Regions from separate parts of the Micromonospora sp. FIMYZ51 genome, predicted to be linked through region 3. Evidence: riboswitches for the same ligand, from Rfam matches in the RefSeq annotation. Region 3 holds a riboswitch; each other region holds the start of a gene.
The links. A riboswitch is a leader RNA that binds a small molecule or an ion and turns the genes downstream of it on or off. The one in region 3 is predicted to bind cobalamin.
Positions count from the first base shown of each region.

Region 1: linked by a shared signal. The riboswitch ahead of metE (5-methyltetrahydropteroyltriglutamate--homocysteine S-methyltransferase) and the one ahead of QQG74_RS20975 (peptidase) in region 3 are both predicted to bind cobalamin.
Region 2: linked by a shared signal. The riboswitch ahead of QQG74_RS14085 (ribonucleoside-diphosphate reductase subunit alpha) and the one ahead of QQG74_RS20975 (peptidase) in region 3 are both predicted to bind cobalamin.

Region 1 covers NZ_CP134706.1:3,085,853-3,096,133, reverse strand. Annotated here, with positions in the region: gene QQG74_RS14140 (endo-1,4-beta-xylanase) at 1-870, shown strand, start outside; gene QQG74_RS14135 (VOC family protein) at 1,047-1,766, shown strand; gene QQG74_RS14130 (GNAT family N-acetyltransferase) at 1,777-2,679, opposite strand; gene QQG74_RS14125 (helix-turn-helix transcriptional regulator) at 3,371-4,252, shown strand; gene QQG74_RS14120 (DUF397 domain-containing protein) at 4,245-4,433, shown strand; gene metE (5-methyltetrahydropteroyltriglutamate--homocysteine S-methyltransferase) at 4,517-6,754, opposite strand; cobalamin riboswitch at 6,865-7,076, opposite strand; gene QQG74_RS14110 (MerR family transcriptional regulator) at 7,106-7,876, opposite strand; gene QQG74_RS14105 (ABC transporter permease) at 7,907-8,668, opposite strand; gene QQG74_RS14100 (ATP-binding cassette domain-containing protein) at 8,678-9,508, opposite strand; gene QQG74_RS14095 (ribonucleotide-diphosphate reductase subunit beta) at 9,647-10,281, opposite strand, start outside.
Region 2 covers NZ_CP134706.1:3,073,618-3,083,898, forward strand. Annotated here, with positions in the region: gene QQG74_RS14045 (proline iminopeptidase-family hydrolase) at 1-282, opposite strand, end outside; gene QQG74_RS14050 (methyltransferase domain-containing protein) at 297-1,004, opposite strand; gene QQG74_RS14055 (DegT/DnrJ/EryC1/StrS family aminotransferase) at 1,023-2,168, opposite strand; gene QQG74_RS14060 (NDP-hexose 2,3-dehydratase family protein) at 2,340-3,803, shown strand; gene QQG74_RS14065 (aldo/keto reductase) at 3,806-4,795, shown strand; gene QQG74_RS14070 (acyl-CoA desaturase) at 4,845-5,900, opposite strand; gene QQG74_RS14075 (aldo/keto reductase) at 6,016-6,888, opposite strand; gene QQG74_RS14080 (cold shock domain-containing protein) at 7,142-7,555, shown strand; cobalamin riboswitch at 7,611-7,820, shown strand; gene QQG74_RS14085 (ribonucleoside-diphosphate reductase subunit alpha) at 7,950-10,281, shown strand, end outside.
Region 3 covers NZ_CP134706.1:4,696,970-4,707,250, reverse strand. Annotated here, with positions in the region: gene QQG74_RS21015 (TetR/AcrR family transcriptional regulator) at 1-378, opposite strand, end outside; gene QQG74_RS21010 (SMI1/KNR4 family protein) at 563-1,156, shown strand; gene QQG74_RS21005 (hypothetical protein) at 1,275-1,562, shown strand; gene QQG74_RS21000 (helix-turn-helix domain-containing protein) at 1,489-2,619, opposite strand; gene QQG74_RS20995 (NAD(P)-binding domain-containing protein) at 2,746-4,089, shown strand; gene QQG74_RS20990 (SDR family NAD(P)-dependent oxidoreductase) at 4,086-4,913, shown strand; gene QQG74_RS20985 (MFS transporter) at 4,910-6,253, shown strand; gene QQG74_RS20980 (hypothetical protein) at 6,417-6,563, shown strand; cobalamin riboswitch at 6,699-6,835, shown strand; gene QQG74_RS20975 (peptidase) at 6,931-7,974, shown strand; gene QQG74_RS20970 (hypothetical protein) at 8,012-8,500, shown strand; cobalamin riboswitch at 8,578-8,720, shown strand; gene QQG74_RS20965 (cell wall anchor protein) at 8,838-10,281, shown strand, end outside.

The sequences.
Region 1 (10,281 bases), 1.6 Mb from region 3:
GGCACCCTGACGCTTGTGGAGGAGCTGTCGTACCTGGAGGTGCGGCAGACCGCCACCGCGCCGGTGATCGACGGCACGGTGGACCCGGTCTGGGCCCAGGCGGGCGCGGTGACCACGGGCAAGCAGGTCTCCGGCACCGACGGCGCGACCGCACAGGTGCGTACCCTCTGGCGGGGTCAGACGCTCTACGTGCTGGCCGAGGTGACCGACCCGGTGGTGGACGTCTCCGGTTCCGACCCGTGGACCCAGGACTCGGTCGAGATCTACGTCGACGCGGGCAACGCCAAGAACGGCAGCTACCGCTACGACGACACGCAGATCCGGATCAACGCCGACAACGTGGTGTCCTTCGGCACCGGCGACGAGGCGTTCCAGGCGGGTCGGCTGGAGAGCGCGGCCGTACGCACCGCGACGGGTTACACCGTCGAGGCGGCGATCAGCCTGCTCGAATACGGTGGCCTGGACACCTTCCACGGCCTGGACTTCCAGGTCAACGACGCGGCGAACGGTGCCCGTGCCTCGATCCGCAACTGGGCCGAGCAGGAGGGCGTTGGCTACCAGAGCACCGCCCGCTGGGGCGTGGGCCGGCTGGTCGCCGGCTCGAACGTGACCGTCACGCAGACCCGTATCGCCCGGTGGAACTCCGACAGCGGCGGTGGCTACTGCTCGACCATCACCGCCACCAACCCCGGCGACAAGCCCGTCGAGTGGAGCGCCGTCGTGGACATCGAGGGCGACATCTACGACGCGTGGAACTTCAGGCGGGAACGCCTCGGCGACGGTAGCTACCGGATCAGGGGCGTGGACTGGAACAAGACCCTGGCGCCGGGTGCCAGCACCTTCAGCATCGGATACTGCGCGAACCTGTAGGAACGCCGCCGGTGGCGGTCACCGAGGGGGTGACCGCCACCGGCGGGCCGCGTCTGCGCCACTCAGAGCGGCCAGCCGGATACTCGGCTGCGCGGGTCGCGTCTCGTCCCTAGGCTTCCGGCCAAGGGGCGGCCGGTCGGCGGTGGCCGGTGGTTGGGTCGGAGATGAACAACGGGATGACGTGTGACTTGTTCGCGGTCTGCGTCGAGGCGCAACAGCCGTCGCGGCTCGCGTACTTCTGGTCGGAGCTGCTCGGCTGGGAGGTGGCGGACGACCCACACGACGGGGTTGCGCTCCTGCCCGCCGACGACACCGGCTTCCGGCTCCGTTTCCTGGCGAACCAGCAGCCCAAGATCGGCCAGAATCCGATGCACTTCGACCTGACCAGCGCCTCCCTGGCCGACCAGCGGCAGACGGTGGCCAGGGCGGTGGCGCTCGGCGCGCGGCACGTCGACGTCGGACAGCGCCCCGACGACCCGCACGTGGTGCTCGCCGACCCCGAGGGCAACGAGTTCTGCGTCATCGAGCCCGGCAACAACTTCCTCGCCGAGTGTGGGTTCGTCGGCGCGCTGGCCTGCGACGGCTCGCAGCAGGTCGGCTACTTCTGGAGCGCGGCACTCGGCTGGCCGCTGGTCTGGGACCAGGACCAGGAGACCGCGATCCGCTCGCCGCACGGTGGCCCGAAGATCACCTGGGGCGGCCCACCGCTATTGCCGAGGAAGGGCCGCAACCGCCTGCACTTCGACCTCGCTCCCCCGGCCGACGGCGACCAGCAGGCGGAGATCGACCGCCTGCTGGCCCTCGGCGCGACCCGGATCGACACCGACCGGGGCGAGGCTGGCCGGGTGACGATGGCCGACCCGGACGGCAACGAGTTCTGCGTCCTGACTGCGTAACGCGTACCGGTCAGATCAGATCGATGCGTTCCTGAACGATCGGGTAGCCGGCTCTGGCGAACGCGGCGACCATCGGAAAGTTGTGCTGGTCGGTGGCGGCCACGATGCGCTCCGCGCCCTCCTCGGCGAGCAGGTGGGTGGCTTCGACGAGCAGGTCGTAGGCGTATCCATGGCCGCGATGCTCGGGCACGACTCCGATGTACCCGATGACCGGGTCACCGTAGTTGCGGCCGGGGACGCTGAGGCCGACCAGCTCCCCCGCCCGGGTGTAGGCCACCCGCCACCAGTCGCGTGGGCTCGGCTTCCAGCGCAGGTCGTCCAGTGCCTCCTGAGCCGCCGCGTCCAGCCCGGACGTGGCGACGGTACGGCGCGCGTGGGCGTCGAGACTGCCCCGATGGATCCGACGGAAGATGTCGAAGATCGCTGCGTCATCGGGCTCGGGCCGGAATTCGAGGCGGCCCGGACGTTGCGGCACCCCGCACTCGCGGGTCCATCGGTATCGGTAGCGCTCGACAAGCGGTGACAGTCCGGCGCTCTTGGCCGCGTCGATCCGAGACTCGGCCTGCTGCCGCACCGCCGGGTCCTCGCGCCAGCCGGTGGGCAGCAGCAGGGAGTACTCGGCGTGCAGCGGCGCCGTACGCAGCAACTGCACCGCGGCGTCCTGGTCGGTGAAGTCGAACCAGTCCAGGGCCAACGGCTTGTCGTCCTCGGGACCGGCCCACCAGGCGGCACGGGCCACCACGACGCCGTCGCGCATGGCGACCCAGGTCCACTCCGGGCGGTACTCGCCGGCTGCGGCCATGTCGGCGTACGTGTCGCCGAACGCGGCGAACCCGACCAGGCCGGGATCGGGCAGGGCTTCGAAGAGATCTTCCTCGCCCACGGTGAGCGGGCGGATGACCAGGTCGGTCACGGGTTCCTTCCGGGTAGCGATGTGCTCCCGGTCAGATCCTCGACGCCCTCATGGTCGGGTGGGAGCACATGACAGTAATCGTGGCCACGGTTCCCACCTCCTTCGTCCGGTCGAGGGCGCCAGCGAAGGCTAGCAGCATGATCGAATCGATCACAACGCTGATTCTGGCCGGCGCGTGTCCCGGTCGTGCCTCGTCACGGCGGCTATCCCGCCGACAGCACCGCGAGATGCCGCAACTCGCGCCGTCAACCAACCCTGGATGCCGCGACATCCCGCAACTCGCGTCGGTCACAGCCCTCGACGCCATCGGACAGCAGCCCGGGATTCGCAGCACTGCCAACGCCACACAACCTGGCCGGGCGCCAAATCTTGGACGTTTCCCGTTAGCGCTGAACGGAAAAATCCAAGATCTCAATGACCGCATTCCACTATGCGAGAACAAGCGTTCGCGGACGGAGGGCGGAGGTCCACTCGGGGCCGAGCGGTGCTTGCGGAGTCTCGTAACCGAATTACTCCGCCAATCCTGAGGGAAATCATCGCTAATGGAATCTGTCGGGGGTTTCTTGTATGGTCGGAAGCGTAATTGACATTGCGCGATCACTGCCCGGAGGAATTGGTCAGTGAGCAACGGTCGCGCGTTTCACCGCTCGCGTCGTGATGTAACAAAACGCAACACGGAGAGGGGTGGCGGATGGCCGATGACATGGGATCGACAGTCCCCAGGAGACAGCTTGGGCGGGCGCTGCGCGACCTGCGCACCGAGGCGCGCATGACACTCGACGCGGTGGCCGAGGCGATGCAGTTCAGCCGGCAGAGGCTGTGGCGCATCGAGAGCGGCCTCGGCCCGACCCGCGCCATCGACGTCCGGGCCATGTGTGAGCTGTACGCCGTAACGCCCGAGCTGACCGGCGCGCTCATCGCCCTGGCCAACGAGACCAAGGCCAAGGGCTGGTGGCACTCGTACGGCCTGGCCATCCCGGACTGGTTCGAAATGTACGTCGGCCTGGAATCCGCCGCCTGCAAGCTTCGCGGCTACGACGAGTCGTTGATACCGGGCATCTTTCAGGTGCCGGCCTACACCCGGGGGGTCTACCAGAATCGCCGCGACATGGACGAGGACGAGTTCGAGCAGGTGCTTGCGGTCCGGCGGCAACGCAAAGCTCTGTTGACGCGCAGGTTGCCGAAGGCACCGGTCCTCCACTCCGTCCTGTCCGAGGCGGTGCTACTTCGCACCATCGGCGGACGAGCGACGATGGCCGAACAGCTCAACAATCTCCTGGAGATCGCCGAGTTGCCCAACGTCTCCATTCGCGTGCTGCCGCTGGCAGCCGGGGCCCACTACGGAACACTCGCCGGCACCTTCATGATGCTCGACTTCCCGCTGCACACCCGTGCGGTCCCGGAGCCCTCGGTCGTGTACTGCGAGTCGTTGACGGGGGCTCTCTACCTCGACCGACCGACCGAGATTGCAGCCTACGAAAGAGTCTGGTCCAGCCTCGATGGGTTGGCCCTTGATGAGGGACAATCCAAGCAACTGATCAGCAAGATCATTGGAGAGGTCTACCATGGCTGAGCTGACCGGCGCCCGGTGGCGCAAGAGCACCCGCAGCGGCGACAACAACGGCGCGTGTGTCGAGGTCGCCGACAACCTGCCCGGCCTCGTCGCCGTACGCGACAGCAAGGACCCGACCGGTCCCGCCCTCACCTTCTCCCTCACCGCCTGGACCAACTTCATCCGAGCGACCAGGCCCTGAACCTGCTGCACGGAAGCGCGCCCGACAACCACCGGGCGCGCTCCCGTACCGAGCTGGGCAGCACGTCGCCCGCCGGGGACCGGTCAGTCGCCGCGTACCTCGGCGGCGGCGGCGACCAGGTGCCGCAGCGACGCCTCGACCTCCGGGTAGCCGCGCGTCTTCAGGCCGCAGTCCGGGTTGACCCAGAGCCGCCGGGCGGGCACGGCCGCGACGGCGCGGCGTAGCGCCTCGACCACCTCGTCACGCGGCGGCACCCGGGGCGAGTGGATGTCCCACACGCCGGGGCCGACGCCCCGGCTGTAGCCGATCGCGGCGAGGTCTTCGAGCACCTCCATTTTGGAGCGGGACGCCTCGATGCTTGTCACGTCCGCGTCGAGCGCGTCGATTGCGGTGATCACCTCGCCGAACTCGGAGTAGCAGAGGTGGGTGTGGATCTGGGTGTCGTCGGCTACGCCGCTGGTGGCCAGGCGGAACGCGCCGACCGCCCAGTCCAGGTACGCCTGCTGGTCGGCCCGGCGCAGCGGCAGCGTCTCGCGCAGCGCCGGCTCGTCGACCTGGATGACCCGGATCCCGGCGGCCTCCAGGTCGCGGCACTCGTCACGCAGGGCGAGTGCGACCTGGTCGGCGGTGGCCGCGAGCGGCTGGTCGGTGCGGACGAACGACCAGGCCAGGATGGTGACCGGGCCGGTCAGCATGCCCTTGACCGGCTTGCTGGTCAACGACTGCGCGTAGGTCGACCAGTCGACCGTCATCGGCGTCTTCCGGGCCACGTCGCCGTGGATGATCGGCGGGCGGACGCAGCGGGAGCCGTAGGACTGCACCCAGCCGTGCTCGGTGGCGGCGAAGCCGTCCAGCTGTTCCCCGAAATACTGCACCATGTCGTTGCGTTCCGGTTCGCCGTGCACCAGCACATCCAACCCCAGCTTCTCCTGGAGCCGGATGACGTGTTCGACCTCGGCACGCATCCGGGCCCGGTAGCCCGCGTCGTCGAGGCTGCCCGCCCGGTGCGCGGCGCGGGCCTGGCGCAGCTCGGCGGTCTGCGGGAACGACCCGATCGTGGTGGTCGGCAGGTCCGGCAGCTCCAGGCGTTCCTGCTGTCGGGCGGCCCGGGTGGGATAGTCGCCGCGCCGTCGGTCGCCGGGGCGCAGCGCGGCGAGGCGTCCACGTACGTCGTCGTGACGCCAGGCGGCCGGGGCCGCCGGTAGCGGCGCGGGTAGCGCGGTGGTGCCGTCGCGCAGCGCGCGACCGAGCAGCACCACCTCGTCGACCTTCTGCTTGGCGAAGGCGAGCCGCTCGGCCAGCTGCGGGTCGAGGCGGGTCTCGGCGGAGAGGTCCACCGGGACGTGCAGCAGCGAGCAGGAGGTGGCGACCGCGACGTGGTCGGCCAGCCCGGCGAGCGTCGCCCCGGCGGCCACGGCGGCCCGCAGGTCGGTACGCCAGATGTTCCGGCCGTCCACCAGCCCGGCGACGATGGTCCGGCCGCCCAGCGGGCCGGCGGCGGCGAGCCGTCGGACGTTGCCGGGCCCGGCGACGAGGTCGAGGCCGATCGCCTCGACCGGGGTGTCCAGCAGGGCGGGCAGCGCATCGCCAAGCTCACCGAAGTAGGTCGCCACGAAGATGCGCGGCCGGTGTTCGAGCCGACCGAGCCGGGTGTAGGCCCGGCGGAGCGCGTCGATCTCGGCGGGACTGCGGTCGGCGACGTAGGCCGGCTCGTCCAGCTGCACCCAGGCCACGCCCGCGTCGGCAAGCGCGGTAAGCATTTCGGCGTACGTCTCGACCAGGTCGTCGAGGCGGGCGAACGGATCGTCGCCCTTGGCCAGCAGCAGGAACGTGGCCGGGCCGACGAGCACCGGTCGGGTGGTGATGCCCAGCTCGCGCGCCTCGGCGTACTCGCCCAGCGCCTTCGCGGGATTCGGCGTGAAGACGGTGTCGGTGCCGATCTCCGGCACCAGGTAGTGGTAGTTGGTGTCGAACCATTTGGTCAGTTCCAGCGCCGGCTCGGCATCGACGCCACGGGCCATGGCGAAATACGTGTCAAGTGCGGAGAAACCCAGCCGGGCAAACCGGGTGGGGATCGCGCCCACCGCGACGGCGGTGTCGAGCACCTGGTCGTAGTAGGAGAACGTGTTCGACGGGATCGCGTCGAGGCGGGCGTCGTGCAGCGTCCGCCAGACTTCGGCGCGGAGCCGGGCGGCGGTGCGCGCCAGGGCGTCCGCGTCGACGGTGCCGGCCCAGTACGCCTCGACGGCCCTCTTCAGCTCACGGTTCGCGCCGATGCGCGGATAGCCGAGCACGGTGCTCTGCCCGAATGCGGTACTCACCAGGGTGTCCTTCCCTCGAAGTGCCCGGCGGTACGGGAGGGGAAGGCGGGTACCCGTCAGGTACCGGCTTCCGCCCTGGCCCTCCCGAGGGACCGCCGGCGGCGCACACCGGCGGTGTGCGCGGCGCTGGCAGGTCTTCGGACTCGTGGGCGTGACACCAGGTCGCCTACTGGCCGTCGCTTCCCAGACCTCGCGGTCCAGTGCTTCGTTGACGGCGGTCGTTCCCACTCACCGCTGCGGGGCAGTCCCGGTTTCGCACCGGGTTCCCTCTTACGACGCCCCACCCGCGCGGATGGGACGAACCAACACCACCGGCCATCGTACGGGCCGCGCCGGGTCCGGGCCACGGTGTCACGGTTCGCGCTTCGCCATCCGGGTCCACCCGGTCCAGCCACGCTCGGCGATCAGTTCCCGCATCCGGGCGACTGCGGGATGGGCGGCGCTGGCGAACGAGTCCATCAGGCCGATGAACGCCGGGTCGGGCATGATCTCGTCCTGCTGTTCGAGTTCGCCGTGGGCCGCCGCCGCCTCGTTCAGTTCGCAGATCAGGTCGGCCGTCTCGCGCAGCAACTCGTCGTCCGCCCCGCTCTCCGCGATCCGAGCGATCAGCTGGTACAGCCGGACGGTCGTCGGGTTGCCCAGCTGGGCCACCTTGTCCGCCATCAGTGTCGGGATCGCTTCCGGCCAGCGCGCCGCCACCAGGATCCACCCGTCCCGCTCGCCCTCGATGACCACCGCCGGTACGCCGATCGCCCGCAGGCGGTCCAGGTAGTCGACCACCTCCGCCGGCACGGCCAGGGAGTCGCCGCAGCCCAGCCGCGCGATTCGCCGCCGGTGTTCCTGGAGCGCACGGATCTGCGTACGCAACTGCCGATCGATCTCGGTGGTCGCGGCGGCGAACGTCTCGGCGTCGGCGTCGAGTAGCTCACGTACCCGGGCCAGCGGGACACCGGCCTCGGCCAGGGTCCGGATCCGGATCAGACGTACGACGGAGGCCGCGTCGTACGTCCGATAGCCGGAGGCGTCGCGCTCCGGCTCCGGGAGCAGGCCGATCTGGTGGTAGTGCCGCACCGCGCGGATGGTCACCCCGGCGTACGACGCCAGGCGTCCGATCGTCAGCATGGCTTCAGCCTGCCCTACCCGGACCCGTTCTCAGCTGACCCGGCGGCGGTAGACGGCCATGGCGACGCCGTAGGCGACGACGAGGAGCCCGGTACACCAGGCGAGCGCAAGCCAGATGTCGCCACCGACCTGCTGCTGGGCGAACAAGCCGCGAATCGCGTTGACGATGGAGGTGACCGGCTGGTGCTCGGCGAAGGCCCGCACCGGGCCGGGCATGCTCTGCGTGGGTACGAAGGCCGAGCTGATGAACGGCAGGAAAATGAGCGGATAGGAGAAGGCGCTGGCGCCTTCCACCGAGTTCGCGGTCAGGCCCGGGATGACCGCGAGCCAGGTCAGCGCGAGGGTGAACAGCATCATGATGCCGGCGACCGCGAGCCAGCCCAGCACGCCGGCCCCCGAGCGGAAGCCCATGACGAGGGCGACCAGCACCACCACCACGAGCGAGATCAGATTGGCCACCAGCGACGTCAACACGTGCGCCCAGAGCACCGACGAGCGGGCGATCGGCAGGGACTGGAACCGCTCGAAGATGCCGGCCTTCATGTCCAGAAAGAGCCGGTACGCGGTGTAGGAGATGCCGGAGGCGACGGTGATGAGCAGGATGCCGGGCAGCAGGTAGTTCACGTAGCTGCCGGACCCGGCCTGGATGGCGCCACCGAAGACGTAGACGAAGAGCAGCAGCATGGCGATCGGCGTGATCGCGGTCGTGATGATGGTGTCCGGGCTGCGGCTGATGTGGCGCAGGGACCGGCCCAGCAGGGTGACGGTTTCGCTGAAGAAGTGCTTGGTCATCTCGGATCCTCAGTTGCTCGTACCGTCGGGGCCGGCGGCGGCCACCGTGCCGGCCGTGACCTCCTCGCCAACGATGGCGAGGAAGATCTCCTCCAGGGTCGGCTGCTTCTCGACGTACTCGACCTTGGCCGGCGGCAGCAGTTGCTTGAGTTCGGTGAGGGTGCCGTCGGCGATGATGCGCCCTGAGTGCAGGATCGCGATCCGGTCGGCGAGCTGTTCGGCCTCGTCGAGGTACTGCGTGGTGAGCAGCACCGTCGTGCCCTGCCGGGCGAGTTCCCGGACCGCCTGCCACACCTCCAGCCGGGCCTGCGGATCGAGCCCGGTGGTCGGCTCGTCGAGGAAGATCACCGCCGGGTTCCCGATCAGGCTCATCGCGATGTCGAGCCGACGGCGCATGCCGCCCGAGTACGTCGACACCCGCCGGCCGGCCGCCTCGGTCAGCGCGAAGCGGGCGAGCAGTTCGTCGGCGATCTGGCCGGGATTTCCCACCTGCCGCAACCGGGCGACGAGCACCAGGTTCTCCCACCCGGTGAGGATCTCGTCGACGGCGGCGAACTGGCCGGTCAGGCTGATCGACTCGCGCACCTTCGCCGCCTGCCGGACGACATCGAAGCCGTTGACGCTGATCGTCCCCGCGTCCGGCTTGAGCAGCGTGGCGAGGATTCGCACGACCGTGGTCTTGCCCGCCCCGTTGGAGCCGAGCAGGGCGAAGATGCTGCCGCGGGCGACGGCGAAGTCGACTCCGCGCAGCACATCCAGCTTCTGGTATGACTTCGTGAGGTCCTGGACCTGGATCGCCGGCCCGCGGACCTGCTCGCTTTTTCGAAGTTCGGTGGACATGGCGTCAGCATGCGGGGTTGACGCTGCGTCAAGGTCAAGCCCGGCACGGTCGATGGACTCCGTTTCGGCGGCACGGCGGTGTCCGAGTGGATCGGTGACCGCCATACCGCCGAAACGGCGCGTCGGGCTGGGCCGGGATCAGAAGTCGTCGTCGAAGGTGACCGAGCCGGTCACGCCGACCTGGTACGCCGAGACGCGGCGCTCGAAGAAGTTCGACAGCTCCTGCACGTCCTGCAACTCCATGAAGGCGAACGGATTCTTCGAGCCGTACATCGGCTCGATGCCGAGCACGGCCAGCCGCCGGTCGGCCACGTGCTGGAGGTACTCCCGCATGTCGGCCAGTGACATGCCGGAGACGCCCTGCTCAAGCAGGTCCTCGGCGAACTGGACCTCGCACTCCACCGCCTCGGCCAGCATCTCCTTGACCTGCCGTGCCAGCTCAGCGTCGAAGAGCTCGGGCTCCTCGGCGCGTACGGTGTCGACCACGTCGAAGGCGAAGGCCATGTGCATCGACTCGTCGCGGAACACCCAGTTGGTGCCGGAGGCCAGGCCGTGCAGCACGCCCCGGGAACGCAGGAAGTAGACGTACGCGAACGCGCCGTAGAAGAACAGGCCCTCGATGCAGGCGGCGAAGCAGATCAGGTTGAGCAGGAACGCCCGCCGATCCTGCCGCGTCGTCAACTCGCGCAGCTCGAAAATGGAGTCGATCCACTTGAAGCAGAACTCGGCCTTGCGGGCGATCGAGGGAATGTGCTCCACCGCCGCGAACGCGG
Region 2 (10,281 bases), 1.6 Mb from region 3:
ATTCTGGAGTTCGTCGAGGAACAGCTCGACGGTCCAGAAGTCGGCGCCGCGCTCGGGCAGGTGGGTGGAGCCGCCGTTGCCCAACTGGTCGTAGTGCACCACGGGCCGACCGTCGGTGCGGGCCAGTTCGGCCAGGTGGATCAGCGAGTCGTGGGTGGCGCCGGGACCACCGTGCAGCACCACCAGCGGGGTACGACCGCTGCGTAGGTCACCGGTGACGCGGTACCAGGTGCGGAACTGCCGGAAGGGCACGGTGCCGCGGGCGTCGGGCGGCAGGGGCATGTCGAGAACCTCCGCTACCGGGCCATGGTGCCGAGGAAGAGGCCCCGGTCGGCCCGACCAGCCTCCAGCATCCGCACCGGGCAACCGGCAGCGGCGAACGCCTCCTCGTACTCGGCCTGCGAGAACAGGGCCAGGTCCTGGTGGTCGACGAAGTGCCGGACGCCGTGCGGCTCGGACACCAGGTAGTGCATGTCGACAAGCGACCGGCCCTCGCGGGTGTGCCACCGACCCATCCGGGAGATGACCATGCCCGAGTGTTCGAAGCGCGCCGAGGCGAGCCGCCCGCCGTCCCAGCGTTCCCGCAGGATCCACGGCTCCACCATGAGCACCCCGCCGGGTGCCAGATGCGCGACCAGCCGGGCCGCCGCCGCGCGCAGGTCGTCCAGGCCGCCCAGATAGGCGATCGAGCTGTACATCGAGCACACCACGTCGAAGCGGCGGCCCAGGTCGAAGGTCCGCATGTCGGCCTCGTGCAGCGGGACATCGTCCAGCTTGGTGCGGGCCACCTCAAGCATCGGTGCCGACAGGTCGATACCCGTGCAGGTGAAGCTCTTCCTCAGGTGCCGCAGGTGCTCGCCGGTGCCGCAGCCCACGTCGAGCAGGGTGGTCGGCCGGTCCCCGTGCCGGTTCGCCAGATCGCGGATCAGTTCGGCGTTCTCGGCGTAGTCGGACAGGGCGCAGTAGACCCGGTCGTAGACCTCGGCCAGTTGTTGGTCGTACAAGGTTGGGTCACCTTTCGGTCAGCGGGCCTGGACCGTGCGCCGGATGATCTGACAGATGCCGGAGATTTCCGCGGCGCCGATGGCGGTACCGGTCGGTAGCGCGAGCACTCGTCGGGACAGGGCCTCCGAGTGGGGCAGCGGCAGCGGTGCGTGCACCTCCGGCGCGCGGCGGTAGGGCTCGGTCTCATGGCAGCACGGGTGGAAGTACCTGCGGGATAGCACGTTCTCGCGCAGCAGGGCGTCGTGCACATCGTCGCGGTCCACTCCGGACACCCGCTCGTCGATCTCGACGACGACGTACTGGAGGTTGGACCGTTCGTCGCCGGTGGTGCCGGGGCGCAGGCGGACCGCCGACACCCCGTCGAGTTCCTTGTCGTACTGCTCGTAGTTCGTCCGGTTCGCGTCGATGATCGACTCCATCACCTCAAGCGAGGCGAGGCCCATCGCCGCGGCGCCCTCGTTGAGTTTGCCGTTCGTACCGACCGAGCCGACCTCACGGTCCTCGCCGATACCGAAGTTGCGCATGGCCCGGGCGGTCCGCGCCAGCGCCTCGTCGTTGGTGACGATGGCCCCACCCTCGAAGCTGTTGACGAACTTCGTGGCGTGGAAGCTGAGCACCTCTGCGGCGCCGAAACCGCCCAACGGCCGGCCGCCGATGGTGGAGCCGAGGCCGTGCGCGGCGTCGTAGACCACCGGGATGCCGTGCCGGTCCGCGACCGCAGCCAGGCCGTCGACGTCGCACGGTCGACCGAAGACGTGCACCGGCAGGATGGCCCGGGTACGCGGCGTGATCAGCTGGGCGACGTGGGCGGGGTCGGCGTTTGCGGTGTCCGGGTCGATGTCGCAGAAGACCGGCACCACGCCGATCCAACTCAGCGCGTGTGCGGTGGCCACCCAGGTGAACGACGGTACGATCACCTCGTCGCCGGGCCCGACGCCGAGCGCCCGGACGGCGATCTGCATGCCCACCGTGGCGTTGCAGACGGCTACGCAGTAACGGGTGCCGGTGACTGCGGCGAGCCGTTCCTCAAACTCCTCGCCGAGCGGGCCGGCGGTGAGCCAGCGCCGGTCCCACGCGGAGTCGACGAGTTCGTGGAACCGCTCGCGGTCACCGAGGTTCGGCCGCCCGACATGTAGGGGCTCGGAGAACATCGGCTGTGACATTGGCGCATCGTAGGTACGGGCGCACCCCTAGCCTCAACCCCTGGCGGGTGGCCCAAAGCGACGGATCGGGTCGGCGCAATCCCCTACCCGGCCCCTAATGCCGCGACGGCAGCGCCGAGGTGGCGGGTCGTCCGGTGTACTGGCCCGGCCGTACCCCACAGAGGAGTCGCCGTGACAGCCCTTCCGCTCACCTCATTCCCGGAGGAAGCGATCGCGAAGCGCCTGGCCGCCTCGAGCACGATCGACCATCAGCCGATCGCCGACTTGACCGCGGTGCGCGCCTGGTACGCCGATCGCTGCCGAACGGACGTGGCCGAGGTCCGCCGCATCCCACTGGCCGAGCTGGTGGGTTGGCGCAGCGATCCGGCCACCGGGAACATCGTCCACGACAGTGGCCGGTTCTTCACCGTCGAAGGGGTGGAGGTGCACCACTCCGACGGTCCGGTGCCCACCTGGAGCCAGCCGATCATCCACCAGCGGGAGATCGGCCTGCTCGGCATTCTGATCAAGGACTTCGGCGGTGTCCTGCACTGTCTCATGCAGGCCAAGAACGAGCCCGGCAACTGCAACGGCGTACAGCTGTCCCCGACGGTGCAGGCGACCCGCAGCAACTACACCCGGGTGCACCGCGGCAACGCGGTGCCCTACCTGGAGCACTTCCAGGCGGCGGCCGGGCGACAGGTGGTCGCCGACGTGTTGCAGTCCGAGCAGGGTTCGTGGTTCTACCAGAAGCGCAACCGCAACATGGTGGTCGAGGTACGCGAGGACATCGAGGTACTCGACGGCTTCCACTGGATGACGCTCGGCCAGGTGCACACGCTGCTCGCCGAGGACCATGTGATCAACATGGACGCCCGTACCGTGCTGTCCTGCCTGCCGTTCGCCACCACCGGCCTGGCCGGCGACCTGGTGCCGGCCCCGGACTCACCGGCCGCCCGGCTGGCCCGTTCGTGCAGCCCCGAGCAGGGCAGCCGGCACTCCACTGCCGAGGTGCTGAGCTGGATCACCGAGGCCCGCAGCCGGCACGAGCTGCGGGTGACCCGGATTCCGCTCAACCAGGTCCCGGACTGGGAGCGTCGACCGAACGGGATCGTGCACCGCGACGGCCGGTTCCTCAGCGTGGTCGCGGTCGATGTCCGCGCCCACCACCGGGAGGTCGCCGCCTGGACCCAGCCGCTGATCGAGCCGCACGGCGTGGGCGTCGCGGCCTTCTTCGTCCGCTCCTTCGACGGGGTGCTGCACGTGCTGGCCCGGGCCCGGGTCGAGCCGGGCTTCGTGCAGACCGTGGAACTGGGCCCGACCGTGCAGTGCACGCCGGAGAACTACGACGGGTCGCCCGACGGCTACCGGCCGCGCTACCTCGACGACGTGCTCGCCGCGGCACCGGAGCGGATCCTCTACGACGCCGAGCTGTCCGAGGAGGGCGGCCGGTTCCTGCACGCCCGCAACCGGTACGTGGTGCTGGAGGTCGACGACGACTGGGCCGGTCCGGCGTCCGACGACCCCGACTTCCGGTGGCTGACGATGCACCAGCTCGTCGAGCTGCTGCGCCACAGTCACTACGTAAACGTGCAGGCGCGCACCCTGGTGGCCTGTCTACAGAGCCTGTTCACCCTGACGGGAGCAGACCGGTGAGCATCCCGTACACCCGGCTCGGCCGGACCGCGTTGCAGGTGAGCCGCCTCTGCCTGGGCACCCTGAACCTCGGCGTACGCACCACCGAGGAGGAGGCGTTCGAGCTGCTCGACGACGCGTTGGAGCGGGGCGTCAACTTCGTCGACACCGCGAACCACTACGGCTGGCAGCGGCACAACGGCTACACCGAGGAACTGCTCGGCCGCTGGTTCGCGCGCGGCGGCGGGCGGCGGGAGCGGGTGGTGCTCGGCACCAAGGTGTACCACCCGATGTCCGAACTGCCAAACGACCGAGGGCTCTCCGCCCGGAACATCATCGCCTCCTGTGAGGCGTCGCTGCGCCGAATGGGTACGGACTGGATCGACCTGTTCCAGATGCACCACGTCGACCGGGACGCCCCCTGGGACGAGGTGTGGCAGGCGATGGAGACGCTGACCCGCCAGGGCAAGATCCGCTATGTCGGCTCGTCCAACTTCGCGGGCTGGCACCTGGCCGCGGGCCAGGAGGCCGCCATCCGGCGGCAGTATCTCGGCATCGTCTCGGAGCAGTGCGTCTGGAATCTGGTGAGCCGGCACGTCGAACTGGAGCTGGTGCCGGCGGCCCAGCACTACGGCATCGGCGTGCTGGCCTGGTCACCACTGCACGGTGGACTGCTCGGCGGGGCACTGCGCAAGCAGGCCGACGGCACCGCGGTGAAGTCGGCACAGGGCCGGGCCATGGTGGCCCTGCGCACCCGGCACACGGAGATCGTTGAGTACGAACGGCTCTGCGCCGAGGCGGGCCTCGACCCTGCTGAAGTGGGCACCGCCTGGGTGCTGAGCCGCCCCGGGCTGACCGCCGCGGTGATCGGGCCGCGTACCCAGGCGCACGTGGACTCCGCGATCCGGGCGCTCAACCTCACTCTCCCCGACGACCTGCTCAAGCGCCTGGACGAACTCTTCCCTCCGATCGGCAACGGCGAACCGGCCCCGGAGGCGTGGCTCGGCGGTTGACTCCCGACCGGCGGGTGACGAAGGTGCCGGCCGGGAATCGACCCGGCGCCTACCCTGCGGCCCGGCCAGCCCGCCGGGCCGCGGCATGCTCGGCCCGGGCGGATGCGCCCACCTCGTGCAGGTGCCGCAGCGCTGCCCGGTAGGAGGCGACGAGGCCGGTCTGTTCGTACGGGACGCCGATCTCGGCGCAGTACGCCTGCACGATCGGCTGGGCCCGACGCAGGTTCGGCGTCGGCATGCCGGGGAACAGGTGGTGCTCGATCTGGTAGTTCAAACCGCCGAGCGCCGCATCGACCAGCCGGCTTCCCCGGACGTTGCGGGAGGTCAACACCTGCTTGCGGAGGAAATCCTCGGCACCGGTCGGATGCGGCATGCCCTTGTGGTTGGGTGCGAAGGTCAGGCCGAGGTAGACACCGAACAGCGCCTGGTGCAGCACCAGGAAGGCGACGGCCTGTAGCGGCGAGAGCACCAGGAAGAGCGCGGCGAGGTAGCCGACCGCGTGCAGGACCAGCAGTACGCTCTCCACCCCACGCCGCTGCACCGTGCCGGTGCGCAGCGCCTTGACGCTTGACACCTTCAGGCTGACCGCGAGCAGGGTGAGCAGCGGGAAGAAGAGGGCGGCCTGACGCCTGGTGATGAAGCCCTTCAGCCCACGACGACCGACGGCCGATTCGGCGGCCCAGACGAGCACCTCAGGGGCGACGTCCGGGTCGAGATCGTCGTGGTTGGGGTTGTTGTGGTGCCGGGTGTGCTTGTCCATCCACCAGCCGTAGCTCATCCCGACACCGAGGTTGCCGGCCAGCAGCCCGGCCACCGCACTCGGCCGGCGGGTGCGGAACACCTGGCGGTGCGCCAGATCGTGGGCCACGAGTGCGACCTGGGCGAAGGCGACGGCGAGGAACACCGCCGTGATCAGCTGCCACCACGAGGAACCGACCGCGAAGAAGACCGCCCAGCCGCCGACGAGCATGAGCGTGACGACGCTCAACCGGACGATGTAGTAGGCGGGCCGGCGGCGCATCAGTCCCGCGTGTGTGATCCGGCGGGACAGGACGGCGAAATCGCTGCCAGTCGTCGTCTGCGACCGCGTCAGTGTAGTCGTCATGCCTACAGCAGACCGTCTGCGGCCGACGCGGTCAGGAGCGCTATCCCCTCTGCCGACGGGGTGCTAACACCACCGTGCGTCGGCGGTCGGCGAGCCGGACCCGGGTCGCTCCCCGTCAGGCTGCGGCGGCCAGCGCCTCGTACTCCGCGTCGGTGAGCCGCACCTGGGCGGCGGCCACGTTCTCCTCCAGGTGGGCCACCGTCGACGTGCCGGGAATGGGCAGCATGACCGGCGAACGGCGGAGCAGCCAGGCGAGCGCGAGTTGGGCGGGCGTCGCGCCGTGCTCGGTCGAGATCTTGTCCAGCGGGCCGCCCGGCCGGGCCAACTCGCCGGTGGCGATCGGGTACCAGGGGATGAACGCGATGTCGTTGCCCTCGCAGTAGGTCAGGACGTCCTCGGCGGCGCGGTTGGCCACGTTGTAGAGGTTCTGCACCGAGGCGATCGGTGCGATCTCCCGCGCCGCCTCGATCTGCTCGACGGTGACCTCGGAGAGGCCGATGTGCCGGATCTTGCCCTCCTGCTTCAGCCGGACCAGCTCGCCGATCTGGTCGGCCAGCGGCACCTTCCGGTCGATCCGGTGCAACTGGTAGAGGTCGATGCTCTCCAGGCCGAGGTGACGCAGGCTCAGCTCGCACTGCTGGCGCAGGTACTCCGGGCGGCCCACCGGCCGCCATTCGCCCGGACCGCTGCGGGTCAGCCCGGCCTTCGTCGCGATGACCAGGTCGTCGGCGTACGGGTGCAGCGCCTCCCGGATCAGCAACTCGGAGACGAACGGACCGTACGAGTCGGCGGTGTCGATGAAGGTCACCCCGAGTTCGTACGCCCGGCGCAGCACCCGGACCGCCTCGGCCGGGTCCTTCGGGTCACCCCAGACGCCCGGCCCGGTGATCTGCATCGCCCCGTAGCCGAGTCGGTCGACGGTCAGCTCCCCGCCGATGCGGTACGTGCCGGAGTCCTTCGCGGGCTGGGTGCCGCCTGCATTCGTCATGTCTGTCGAAAACCCCACTGTCTCGATTCTCCGTCGGTGCCCAATCTATCCCCGTGGTCCGGTCGATGCCGGCCAACGAGGTACCGCGAGCGCGCGGCGGGTGAGGGGCGTCACCACCCGCCCGGCCAAAAAACTTGGCCGGCAACCGCCGCCGGGGACCCGGCGGGCAGCCGAGACGGCATACGATGCAACATGACGGGCGCCGGTCGCGCCCGGTGTTAGCGGATTGTTGTGGTGAGAGGAAGTGGATGGCGTGGCGGTACGGCAGGGCAAAGTCATTCGGTTCAACGTGGACAAAGGCTATGGATTTATCGCGGCTGAGGGCGGTGACGAGGACGTCTTCCTGCACGCGTCGGTGCTCCGGGACGTGCACCCGCACGAGTTGCGACCCGGCATGCTCCTTGAGTACGAGGCCGTCGAGGGTAACGACGGCGTCCGGGCCGTGCTGGCCCGCCCGGCAAATGGCGTGGAGATAACCTCCCGCCCGATCTCCGGTTCCGACTCGGCCGACGCGGACACCTGCGATGTCGTCGGCCGCTCGGAGTACGAACGCTTCGTGACCGACCTGCTCCTGTCGTCGTCGTCGAACCTGACCACTGGCGAGGTGCTGAAGATCCGGTCCGGTCTGGCCCGCTATGCGCTCGACCGCAAGTGGCTGGACGCCTGACGGCGACTCGCCCGACACACCATCTGGTGTTGCCCTTCGCGCATCCCGCCCATATATGGTGTCACCCGTAGCTGGTTCGACCATCAAGCCGTGGTGGTCGAGGCAAGAGGGAACCCGGTGCGAGTCCGGGACTGCCCCGCAGCGGTGAGTGGGAACGACCGCCGTCAACGAAGCACTGGACCGCATGGTCTGGGAAGCGACGGCCAGTAGGCGACTTTCGTCATGCCCACGAGTCCGAAGACCTGCCAGCACGCCGCACGCGTCGCGTGCGGCGGTCGAAGGCCGCGCGGGACGGCCGACGCCTCAGCCGGTCAGCCGTGGCATGCCGTGACTGACCGGCGGCGTCCCTCCCGCGCGCCCGTCGACCTCGGCGACAGGCGCGAGGAAGGGAAACATGACGGTGACCCAGGAGCAGGCGGGGCCAGAGCACCGCCGGCACGCGATGCGGGTTCGTAAACGCAACGGCGACACCGAGCCGGTCGATGTCAACAAGATCGTCAAGGCGGTGGAGCGCTGGGTCGCCGATCTCGACGAGGTCGACCCACTGCGGGTGGCGACGAAGACGATAAGCGGCCTGTACGACGGAGCCACCACGGCGGAGCTGGACAAGCTGTCGATTCAGACTGCGGCCGAGCTGATCGGCGAGGAGCCGCAGTACTCGAAGTTGGCGGCGCGACTGCTCGCCGCGTTCGTGGACTCCGAGGTCCGCGGGCAGCAGGTGGCGAGCTTCAGCCAGTCGATCCGGTACGCGCACGGCCTGGGCCTGATCGGGGACGCCACCGCGGCGTTCGTGGCCGCCAACTCGCGCAAGCTTGACGACGCCGTCGACCCGGACGGTGACCTGCGATTCGAGTACTTCGGTCTGCGTACCGTCGCGGACCGGTACCTGCTGCGGCATCCGCAGACCCGCCTGGTGGTGGAAACCCCGCAGTACTGGCTGCTGCGGGTCGCCTGCGGGCTGTCGCAGACGCCGGGCGAGGCGATCGGGTTCTACCGGCTGATGTCCAGCCTGGCGTACCTGCCCAGCTCGCCGACGCTGTTCAACTCCGGCACCCGGCACACCCAGATGTCCTCGTGTTTCCTGGTGGACTCGCCCCGCGACGAACTGGACTCGATCTACGAGCGGTACCACCAGGTGGCCAAGCTGTCGAAGTTCTCCGGCGGCATCGGCATCTCCTGGTCGCGGGTGCGTGGCCGCGGCGCGTTGATCAGGGGAACCAACGGCCGGTCGAACGGCATCGTGCCGTTTCTCAAGACGCTCGACGCCGGGGTGGCGGCGGTCAACCAGGGCGGTCGTCGCAAGGGCGCGGCCTGCGTCTATCTCGAACCCTGGCATCCCGACATCGAGGAGTTCCTGGAGCTGCGGGACAACACCGGTGAGGAGTCCCGGCGTACGCACAACCTGAACCTGGCCAACTGGATCCCGGACGAGTTCATGCGGCGGGTCGAGGCCGACGGCGAGTGGTCGCTTATCGACCCGTCCGACGCGCCCGAGCTGCCCGATCTGTACGGCGAGGCGTTCGACGAGGCGTACCGGGCGGCCGAGAAGCAGGCGGTCCGCACGGTCCGGGCCCGTGACCTGTACGGGCGGATGATGCGTACCCTCGCCCAGACCGGCAACGGGTGGATGACCTTCAAGGACGCGGCGAACCGGCTCTCCAACCAGACCGGCGCACCGGGCAACACCGTCCACCTGTCGAACCTCTGCACCGAGATCCTGGAGGTCAACAGCGACACCGAGACGGCGGTCTGCAACCTCGGCTCGGTGAACCTGGGCGCGCACGTCACCGCCGACGGCGTGGACTGGGCGAAGCTGCGCGCGACCGTCCGTACCGCTGTGGTCTTCCTCGACCGGGTGATCGACATCAACTACTACCCGGCCGAGCAGGCGGCGGCGTCGAACCCGCGCTGGCGTCCGGTCGGCCTCGGGCTGATGGGCCTCCAGGACGCCTTCTTCACGCTGCGCCTGCCGTTCGACTCGGCCCCGGCCCGGGAGCTGTCGACCCGGGTACAGGAGGAGATCTTCCTGACCGCCCTGGAGACCTCCGCCGGGCTCGCCGAACGGTTCGGCCCGCATCCGGCGTACCCGCAGACCCGGGCGGCAACGGGTGAGCTTCATCCGGACCTCTGGGGTGCCGAGGTCGGCCAGCCGCAGCGGTGGGCCGCGCTGCGCGAGCGGGTCGCCGCCCACGGTCTGCGGAACTCGCTGCTGGTCGCGATCGCGCCGACCGCCACCATCGCCTCGATCGCCGGCTGCTACGAGTGCATCGAGCCGCAGGTGTCCAACCTGTTCAAGCGGGAGACGATGTCCGGCGAGTTCCTCCAGATCAACACCTACCTGGTCGGTGAGCTGAAGGCGCGCGGGCTCTGGACGGGGTCGATCCGCGAGCAGATCAAGCGCGCCGAAGGATCGGTGCAGGGCATCGCCGAGCTGCCCGAGGACGTACGCGAGCTGTTCCGCACCGCGTGGGAACTACCGCAGCGGGCGCTGATCGACCTGGCCGCCGCCCGCGCACCGTACATCGACCAGTCGCAGTCGCTGAACCTGTTCCTGAGCGCGCCGACCATCGGCAAGCTCTCCTCGATGTACCTCTACGCCTGGAAGTCCGGGCTGAAGACCACCTACTACCTGCGCTCGCGTCCCGCGACCCGCATCCAGCAGGCCACCGTCGCCGTCACCCCGGCCGCCCGGCCGATCGTCGCGGTGGCCGACGACGAGGCGTTGG
Region 3 (10,281 bases):
GCCGAGGCGGCGGAGGAAGCCGTCGGTCGTGAGAACCTCCGCCGCCCACGGCCATGCGGCAAGTGAGTCGTGGATCGCGGTGATCGCCGCGATGATGCGGTCGCGGGGCGTGTCGGGCAGGTCACCGCGCAAGGTCTGCTCGGCGTGTTCGTTGAGCAGTTCGACCAGCAGATCCTCTCTGTCGCGCACATGGTGGTACAGCGTCGCCAGCCCGATGCCCAGCTCGCCCGCCAGCCGGCGGATGGTCAGCTTCTCCCAGCCGTCCCGATCGATGATCTTCCGGGCGGCCCCCAGGATCTGCGCGCGGGAGGTCAATGGGGGCCGACCGGCGCGGCCCTGCGGTGAAATGGATCGCGGCACGACCCCATCATGCTGCACTGCCGCTGACCTCCGCGAAGACGGCGCCCCGACGGCGTCGTCCCGGAAGGGCCAGCGCGTGGCCGTAGGCCCGCCACGCCCACAAGGCATCCGTGTGGCAAGTCGGATGGCGGGCAGTGTCACCTCCACGATCGGTGCGATGACTCGGGCCGAGTACGGTGTCGAACCGACTGTAGGGAGGGTCATGTTCGAGGGGCCTGATCGGGGGATTTTTCCGGATCGTGACCCGGACACCTTCTGGGATGACAACGAGTACGCGCTCGGCGCATACGTCGATGTGCCCCCGTCGCCCGCGTTGATCGATTCGGTGGAGGCGGATCTGGGTTACCGGCTGCCGGCGTCGTACGTGGCGTTGATGCGGTCGCATAACGGGGGGATGCCGCACGACAGGTGTTGTCCTGCGCCGAGCCGGACCACGTGGGCTGAAACTCACGTCGCGGTGGACGGCATCATGGGGATCGGACGAAAGAGGCGTTACTCGCTGGCAGGCGAGGCAGGTAGCCGCTTCTGGATCGAGGAATGGGGCTACCCGGCGATCGGCGTCTACTTCGCCACCTGCCCGTCCGCCGGACACGACATGATCGCGTTCGACTACCGGGACAGCGGGCCCGACGGCGAACCGCGAGTAGTCCACGTCGACCACGAGTGGGACTACCAGGTGACAGTGCTGGCACCAAACTTCGTGTCCTTTGTGCAAGCCCTGCGGCCTGAGAGCCAGTACGAAGAAGAGATCATCGCCAGACGGCTGGCCTTTTGTCGACAAGGCTTTCCGTCATGAACAACGCACTTGACGGCAAGGTAGCTCTCGTTACAGGTGGTGGTCGTGGCATTGGCGCCGCGGTGGCTCTGCGCCTGGCAAGGCACTCGGACGCGAACTTGGCGGCAGGGCGATCACCGTGAATCTGGTGAATCCAGGAGCCACGGACACCGAACTGAACCCGGCCGACGGCCCCAACGCCGACACGATCAACGGGTTCACCGCCGTCGGCCACTACGCGAAGCCAGCCGACGTGGCCGCTGTGGTGGCGTTCCTCGCCAGCCCGGACGGGCTCCCTTCGGGCGCGCAAAAGATCAAGGTCGTGACCTGCGGACACGCCGCACGGTGCGAGATCAGGTCGCGTCGTGCAGCCAGGTTCGGCAAAGCCACCAGGCGGTCATGGCATCGAAGGTGCCCGCCGGGTTGATGCCGGTGACGGCGGCGAAGCGCCGGACCCGATTGCGAACCGTGTTGGGGTGCACGAAAAGTCTCGCCCCGGCGAGGTCGACATCGCGGTCGCTCTCCAGCCAGGCGAGCACGGCGTGCGCCACCGATTGGGCAGTCGGTCCGAGTGTCGCCCAAGCGGGCGCGTACCGGTCGAGCAGCACCGTTGCCAGGTCTGCCCGCTCGGCCAACGCCGCCAGCCAGGCCACGTCGGCAATGTGGATCAGTCCGGTGCGGCCGGTGGACTCGGCGGCGGTCAGGGCTGCGGTGGCGAGCCGCTGCACCGGCGCGAGTTTCTCCGGTTCGGCCGGACCGGCGAGCCCTGCCACGGTCCCGGTCCCCTTCAGGCGGGCGGACGGAGCCCGGGACAGAACTCCGACCATCAGGTCGTCCACGGTTGCGCACAGCACCGGCGGGTGCTCGCGCACGGCTCGTTCGATGCCGGCGGCGGTGTCCCCGGGCCGGGCGACGAGCACCCACAGCCCGTCGGTGACCGGAAGGCCAGCCTCGGCGGCTGCCAGCGTGGCCGCCGAACCACCCTGGAGCAGCCGCCGCAGCAGTGCCGTGTCCCGGCGCCCGGGAAGCGGATCGGTGCTGGCTCCGGTAGCCCGATGCGCGCTGATCAGCCGGGCCCGGACGGCCTCGGCCCAGTCGTCGTAAAGGTCCCGGACGTCCAGCAGCTGCTCGGCGCTGACGCCTTGGTCCCGGGCGAGTTCCCGGGCCCGGGCCCAGATCGCGCGCTCGGCGAAGTGGATCGCGCCCAGCACCGATTCGATCGGCACGCCCTGCCGGGCACGGGTGACACCGAGGTCCGCGACGAACGACAGCTCAGCTTCGGTGGGGCCGCGCCGTGCGACCAATGCGCGGGTTGCGGCCACCAGCAGAGCGCGGGTGTGCCCGGCGATGTCGGAGGTGGGCAGTGCGGAGACCTCCCGCACGGTGGTACGGACTCCGGCGACCACCGACGGCAGCAGTTCGTCATCGCCCACGACGCGTTCGATCAGGTCCACCACCGTCGTCCAGCCGTCCGGATGCGTCATCCTGTCATGCTCCCCGCCGTTGTGGCGCGCTACAACAAGAACCCGAAACTGCGTGGTCCACGCCATGTATTCGCCCCCGTGCCAGGCCCTACGGTTTGGCGGAAGCTACAACCGTCGAGGAGCACCATGGCCGTTTCTTCGAGTCGGGTGGCGGTGATCGGTGCAGGAGCAGCCGGTCTCGCCACGGTGAAGGCGCTGCTCGACGCCGGTTGTGCGGTGGTGGCGTACGAAAAGGGTGACCGGCCCGGTGGCCTGTGGGTCAGGGACAACAGCAGCGGCCTGTCTCCGGCGTACGCCTCCCTGCACTTGAACACCAGCAAACGCCGCACCGAGTTCGCGGATTTTCCGATGCCCGCGGACTGGCCCGACTATCCGTCGGCCAGTCGCGTCGCCAGTTACCTGGCCGACTATGCGCAGTCGTTCGGGCTCCTTCCGCACATCCGGTTCGGGAGCACGGTCACCCGCGTCGAGCGTGACCGGCTCTGGGCGGTGACGACCGAGTCCGGTGACACCGAGCGGTACGACGCCGTGGTGGTCGCGAACGGCCACAACTGGCATCCGCGCTATCCGGATCCGGCTTATCCGGGGACGTTCCACGGCACCCAGATGCACGCCCACGACTACCGCACTCCGGACGTCTTCCTGGATCGGCGGGTGCTGATCGTCGGCATGGGCAACTCGGCCATGGACATCGCGGTGGACGCCTCGCACGTCGCTCGGGGGCCGGTCCTGCTCTCCGCCCGGCGCGGCGTCCACATCGTCCCCAAGTACCTGTTCGGCCGCCCGGCCGACGCGACCGGCGGCGCCCTCGCCGCCCTGCCGTGGCGGCTGCGGCAGCGCATCGCCGAGACCCTGTTGCGGCTCGCCGTCGGGACCCCGCAGAGGTACGGCTTACCCGCCCCGGCCGGTGGCCTGTTCCAGAACCATCCGACGATCAGCGACACGATCCTGCACCGGCTCACCCACGGCGAGGTGACCTCACGTCCCGGCATCGAACGGCTGGACGGGGAACGGGTGATGTTCACCGACGGCAGCGCCGACCCGGTCGACGTGATCGTCTGGGCCACCGGGTACCGGGTGAGTATCCCGTTCCTGTCCCCGCAATGGCTGGGCCCCGACCCCCAGCAACTGCCGCTGTACCAGCGAGTCTTCCATCTCGACGACCCCAGCCTGGCATTCGTCGGTCTGATGCAGTCCACCGGTGCCGCGCTGCCGGTCGTGGAGGTCCAGGCCAAACTGGTCGCCGCGTATCTCTCCGGCGGCTATGCCCTGCCCGGCATCGACGAACAGCAGCACGCCGTGCAGCGAGCCCTGCGCGCCGCCATCGAGCGGTGGGGCACGAACGCCCGGCCGCACATGCGTATCGATTTCGACCGGTACGTCGCCGACCTGCCCCGGGAGATCGCGGCTGGCCGGAAGCGCCTCGCCCGGGGCGGACGCACCTTCACCGCCGAGGAGAGAGTGGTTTGAGCGCCCGAGACCCCCGCGGATTGCGTGTCCTCGTCACCGGTGCCTCCGGCACGTTCGGCCGGGCCATCTGTGCCCGGCTGGACGAGCTGGGGGCCCAGGTCGTCGGGTTGGACCTGGCCCCCCGTGCCGACGACCCGGTCCGGGTCCTGGCCTGCGACATCACCGACGACGACGCGGTGCCGGCGGTGGTACGCGAAGCAATCGACCAGCTCGGTGGGCTCGACCTGCTGATCAACAACGCCGGGATCGGTGGGCCCGCCCCGGCCGAACTGGCGCCGGGCGCGGAAGTACGCCGCCAGCTCGACATCAACCTGCTGGGCACCTGGCGGGTCACCGCCGCATGTGTGGACGCGCTGGTCGCCTCTGGTGGCCGGATAGTCATGCTCAGCTCGCGGATGGCCGTCATGCAGTTGCCGCTGGCCGCTGCGTACGGTGCCTCCAAGCGCGCTCTGGTCGCGTACGCGGACGCGCTGCGTCTGGAGCTCGGCACCCATGTCGGCGTCACCTGCGTGTACCCGTCGGCGGTACGAAGCCCGATCCACGACTCGACGGCCGCGGCCGGGCTCTCGCTGGAGGGCATGAGCCAGTACGAGCCGCTGGACGGGGTGGTCCGGACCGTGCTGCGCGCCGCGCTCAGTCGTCGTCCTCGCCGTGATCTACCCACCACCCGGCGGGGCGCGGTCGAGTTCTTCCTGGCCCGTCACCTGCCCGCGCTTACCGATCGGATCGTGGCGCGCATCCTCGCCGGCCGGGTCCGCTCCGGCGCGTTCCAGGGCGCCGAGCTGGCCGCGGGTGTGGTCGCACGGCATGAGGCGACCCGATGACGGCGCTGCGCGGGGCGGCGGGCGAGGTGCGGACCAGGGCAGGTGACCTGATCGCGTACGCCACCGGTTCGGTCGGGATGGGCGTCTGGGTGACCGTTCCCGGCCTGCTGTTGCTCTATTTCCTCACCAATACGCTCGGTGTCTCGCCGTTCCTGGCCGGCCTCACCCTGCTGCTGCCGAAGATCATCGACATCATCGTGCATCCGATGCTGGGCAGCCGATCCGACCGGGAAGCGCGCAGCAGCGGACACCGGCTCGGCATGCTGCGGGTCGGTCTGCTGCTTCCGGTGGCCATGGTGGCGATGTTCTCGGTGCCCGCCGGTTTCTCCGGCGCATCGGCGGCGCTCTGGGTGGGCGGCTGGTTCATCGCCGGCAACCTGCTTTTCGCGTGTTTCCAGGTGCCCTACCTGACCACCCCGTCCGATCTTCGAGTCGGGTACCACGAGCGCACCCGGGTGTTCATGTTCCGGATGCTTTTCCTCACCTTCGGGTTGCTTGGTGCCGGTGTGGCCGCACCGGCGCTGGTGGAGTCGGGACAGCGCGGCGACTACGGCTGGATGGCCCTGCTGCTCTCCGGCGTCATGGTGATCTCCGGGCTGGTCGCACTGACCGGGGTACGGCGTCTCACTGCCCACGCCGGTTTCCGGATGCCCGACCAGCAGGCGGCCCACTCGACCATCGGTGACATCGCGGTCGCCTGGCGGGACCCCGACTTCCGTGCGCTGGTGCTGTCCTACCTGTTCACCGGCACCACTACTCACCTGTTCCTCGCAGCGCTGCCGTTCTACACCAAGTACGTCTTCGACAACTCTGGGCTGACCGCCGTGTTCATGGGGGCGTTCCTCGGTCCAGCGGTCGTCGCCGGTCCGGTGTGGATGCAGGTGTCCCGGCGCATCGGCAAGCAGCCTGGCCTGCTGATCTGTCAGGCGGTCTTCGTGGCCGGTTCGCTGGCGCCGCTGCTCGGCTACGGCACCGGGCCGGCTGTCGCGGTGGTCGGCGTCCTGGGCGTCGCGTTCGCCGGGCTACAGCTGTTCGCGTTCTCGATGGTCCCGGATGCGGTCGCGGCCGCCGAGCAGCGTGGTACCGTCCGGGCTGGCGCCTACACCGGTGTCTGGACTGCCACCGAAGCCACCGGCACCGCAATCGGCCCCTACGTGTACTCGGCCGTGCTCGCCCTAGGCGGCTTCATCTCCACCACCGAGGGGCAGACCGTGACGCAGCCGGAGTCCGCCCACACCGCCCTGTTGATCGGCTTCACCGTGGTTCCGGCGGTGCTGATGGCCGCGGCGCTGACATTCCAAGTGCGCTGGAAGCTGGACCGGACACGCCACACCGGTTGAGCGTTGCGTGCTCAGGCCGGCACCGGTCGCCGAGCGAACGCTCGCATGGCCAGCGTCCCGAGCATCGAGCCGGGAGCCAGCAGCCAGAATGCCCAACGCTTTGGTCGCCGCACAATCACCTGCCGGTGCGCCCGTACGATCCGACTACGGTCCGTCCACGCCCATGCCCCAGTTTCCGGGGTTTCTCGACCAACTGGCGATCGAAGCCCTCGATCCCCTGGTCACCCCGCCGTCCTGGCTCGCCGACGCCTGGAGCGATGACCCGGCATGGCGTCGAACCATCGACGATGCGCGGCACGACGTTCGGTAGCGGCCGGACTCGGACCTGTCGCAGGTTCGAGAGGTGAGGGGCACACACCTTGTGTGCGCAGCGGAACCAGCGCGGAGAAGTGACATAAGGTGTTTGTTCGGTTGCGGATTGACAGCGGCCGTATGGCGAACGAGACTGGCGCGACAACTGAACAGCCGCGTGTACGTGCGGGGGAAGTCCGGTCCAAGTCCGGCGCTGGCCCGCAACGGTAGGCCACCGGGGCGCATTCCCGGTGGCGAGCCCGAATACCTGCCGTACCCGTGAGTCCTGCTCCTCACCCGTCGTGGCCCACGGGTCGGAGGCCGGTCAACCGTGTCCTCACGGGCGGCCGGGTTCTGACGACCGCCGGGCCGGAAAGGCGCTTCCGATGGTCGTTCGCCTGAGCCGGCACCGCCTGCTCGCCCTACTCTGCGGTGTCGTCGCCGCCCTCACCCTCGCCACACCGGCGCTTGCCACCCCCATCCCGGTGGGTGCCGTCCGCTCGGATGCGGCCGCAGGTTGGTTGGCCCGCCAACTGGTCGATGGGGAACGCTTCGAGGCCGTTTTTGACGGCGTCGCGTATCCCGACCAAGGGCTGACTCTCGACGCGGTGTTCGCGTTTGCCGCTGCCGGTGTCGCCGACGACTTCGGCGCACCGGCACTCGCCTGGATTAGCCAGCCTAGTGTCCGGGACGGGTACATCGGCGACGGCACCACGGAGGCATACGCGGGCGCGACCGCCAAACTCGCGCTGGCCGTCGCGGTACGCGGCGGCGACCCGACCGACGTCGGGGGTGTGGACCTCATCGCCCGGTTGCGATCGCTTCAGACACCCGGTGGCCGGTTCACCGACCAGTCAGCGTGGGGCGACTTCAGCAACGCCTTCAGCCAGTCCTTCGCGATTCTTGCGCTGAAGCGGACCGCGCAGGGTGTGCCGGCGGTCGCCGCCGGCTGGCTGGCCGGCACCCGGTGCCCGGACGGCGGCTACCCCCTGCTGCCCGCGCAACCGGTATGCACCTCCGATGTGGATGCCACCGCCCTGGTGGTGCAGGCGTTGCGGGCCGCCGGCCGATGGGCCGACGCTGCGGCTGGCTTGCGCTGGCTGGTCTCCGTGCAACGTGCCGACGGCGGGTTCACCAACATCGACGGAGTAGCCAACGCCAACAGCACCGGGCTGGCGGCGCAGGCGCTGCGCGACGGTGGCCGGCCGCTGGCCTGGCTGCGGGCTCGCGTGTTCCTGGCCGGATTGCAGGTCGGCTGCACCGCGCCCCCGGCCAATCGGGGAGCGGTCGACTTCGACGGCGGCGCCTTCGACCCCGGCACTGCCATCCGCGCCACCGCTCAAGCCGTCCTGGGGCTGACCGGTACCGGATACGCCCGGCTCTCCACCACCACCGCGACCACCGGCGCACCCACTCTTGTCTGCCGCTGACCCCTCCGACACAACCCGTACCACCGAAGGAGTGTCCATGTTCCGTGTCCACAATCCCGTCCGTCGGTGGCTCGCGAGCCTTGTGGCGGCCGGTGTCGTCGCCGTCGGGCTGGTCGCTGTCGAGCCGTCTCCGCAGGTTGCCCAGGCCGCCGCGTGCACCGGGACGTCCGGAGTCACCGTGGTGGTCGACTACGGCTCACTCGGCGGCGGCGTCCAGGTGGCGTGTGCGCTCGGCGACCCGGCCACTGGGCTGGCCGCCCTACAGGGTGCTGGTTTCACGGTGACCGGTACGCAACGGTGGGGGTTGGCCTTCGTCTGCCGGATCAACGGCCAGCCGACCGCCGCGACGGAACCCTGCGTCAATACCCCGCCGGTCAGCGCGTACTGGTCGTACTGGCACGCCTCCGGCAGCGGTGCCGCGTGGACGTACAGCACGTCGGGAGCGACCAGCTACAACCCGGCGCCGGGCACGGTGGAGGGCTGGTCCTTCGGCTCCGGCGCGGCACCCAGCATCACCGCCCCCTGACGTGGCTATGTCCGCCATGAACCGTTGACGTGCCGGGTGTCGACCGCCACGCTGGCGCCGAGAGGCGACCAGGCGGTACGGTGGCGACACCCGGTGCGCCGGGTACACAACTGAATACGTCCTGTTCGGGGGGAAGCCGGTAGAAGCCGGCGCTGACCCGCAACCGTGAGCGAGACCTGTCTCGCGAGCCGGAATGCCCCGCACAGGACGAGCGGCTTCCACTGTCGAGGTCTACAGGGTGGAGTCCGGGCAACCGAGGTACGGCAATCCGTCGTGGATTGTCCTCCGCCGGTGCCTTCCGGAGCTTTCACCGACCGCTCTGCGAAAGGCACCCCGCATGCCCACGTTCCCGCTCCGGCGCCTCGGCGCCGGTCTCGGCAGCGCCACCGCCATGGCGCTCGCCATCGTCGCGGCCACCCCCATCGGCGTGACTGCCGCGCCGTCGCCGATCCACACCGCCGCCGCGCGCGACGCCGCGACCTGGCTCGCTGGTGAGTACGCCGACGGAGTTCTGCCAGGCCCTTTCGGCGGCGAGGACTGGGGGCTGAGCATCGACGGAGTGATCGCCCTCGCCGCCACCGGTGTAGCTAGCTCGACTCGGCAGGCGGCGACGGCGCAGATCGCTATGCACGTGCGGTCCTACAACAGCTACGACGACTGGGGCATCGAGAGCTTCACCGACGGCGGCGCCACCGCGAAACTGCTCTACGCCGCCTCCGCCGCCGGTGCCGACCCCACCGACTTCGGCGGCTGGGACCTACGCGCCGAGACCCTGGCCCTGATCTCCGGGGCGGGCACCGGCCACCAGCACGGCCGGATCACCAGCCGGACCACCGAGGCGACCGGCCCGGACCCGAGCAATACCTTCGACCAGTCCTTTGCCGTGCTGGGCCTGGCCCGCAGCGGTGGCGTGCCGCAGCAGACCGTCGACTTCCTCATCCGGCAGCAGTGCACGGCCGGCGGTTTCCGGCTCTATCCCGACGCGGACGGCGCGCCGTCGCCGTCCTGCGACGCTCAGGCCAACGCCACCCTCGACGTCGACTCGACCGCCATGGCCGTTCAAGCCTTGCTCGCGACCGACGTCACCGGCGCGGACGAGGCCGCACAGCGCGGCGCGGACTGGCTGGTGACGCAGCAACGCACCGACGGATCGTTCGGCGGGTCGGGGCCGACCAGTGGCGCGAACTCCAATAGCACCGGCCTCGCTGGGCAGGCGCTGGCCGCAGCGGGACGCGACGCCGAGGCGGCGCGGGCCGCGCAGGCCCTGGCGACGCTGCAGCTCACCACCGCCAACGGCGGCGCCGCGGCGGCCGATGCCGGTGCCGTCGCCTACGCCAGCGACGCGCTGACCGAGGCGGTACGCGAGGGAATCGCCGCGAACTTCCGGGATCAGTGGCGCCGCGCCACCGCCCAGGCGCTCCTCGGGCTGGCCCAGATACCGCTGGGCCGGATCGGCCTCGATCTGCCGCCCTCCGGCGAACCCACCTCGTCGCCAACCGTGCCACCGAGGCCGACGGGGTCGCCCACGCCCACCGCCGCACCAACGCCCTCTGGCTCACCGACCCTGACCGCGTCACCCACGCCGACCACCTCGCCCACCGGCGGTCCGACGCCGAGCGTCGTACCGTCGACACCCACGCCGACCGTGACAGCGTCGACTCCCACCTCCCCTGTCAGCAGTCCCGCCGCAGGCGGGCCGGGTCGCCTGCCGACCACCGGTGCGGCGATCGGCGGGTACGTGCTCATCGCGCTGCTGCTGCTCGGTGGGGGAGCGGTGCTGC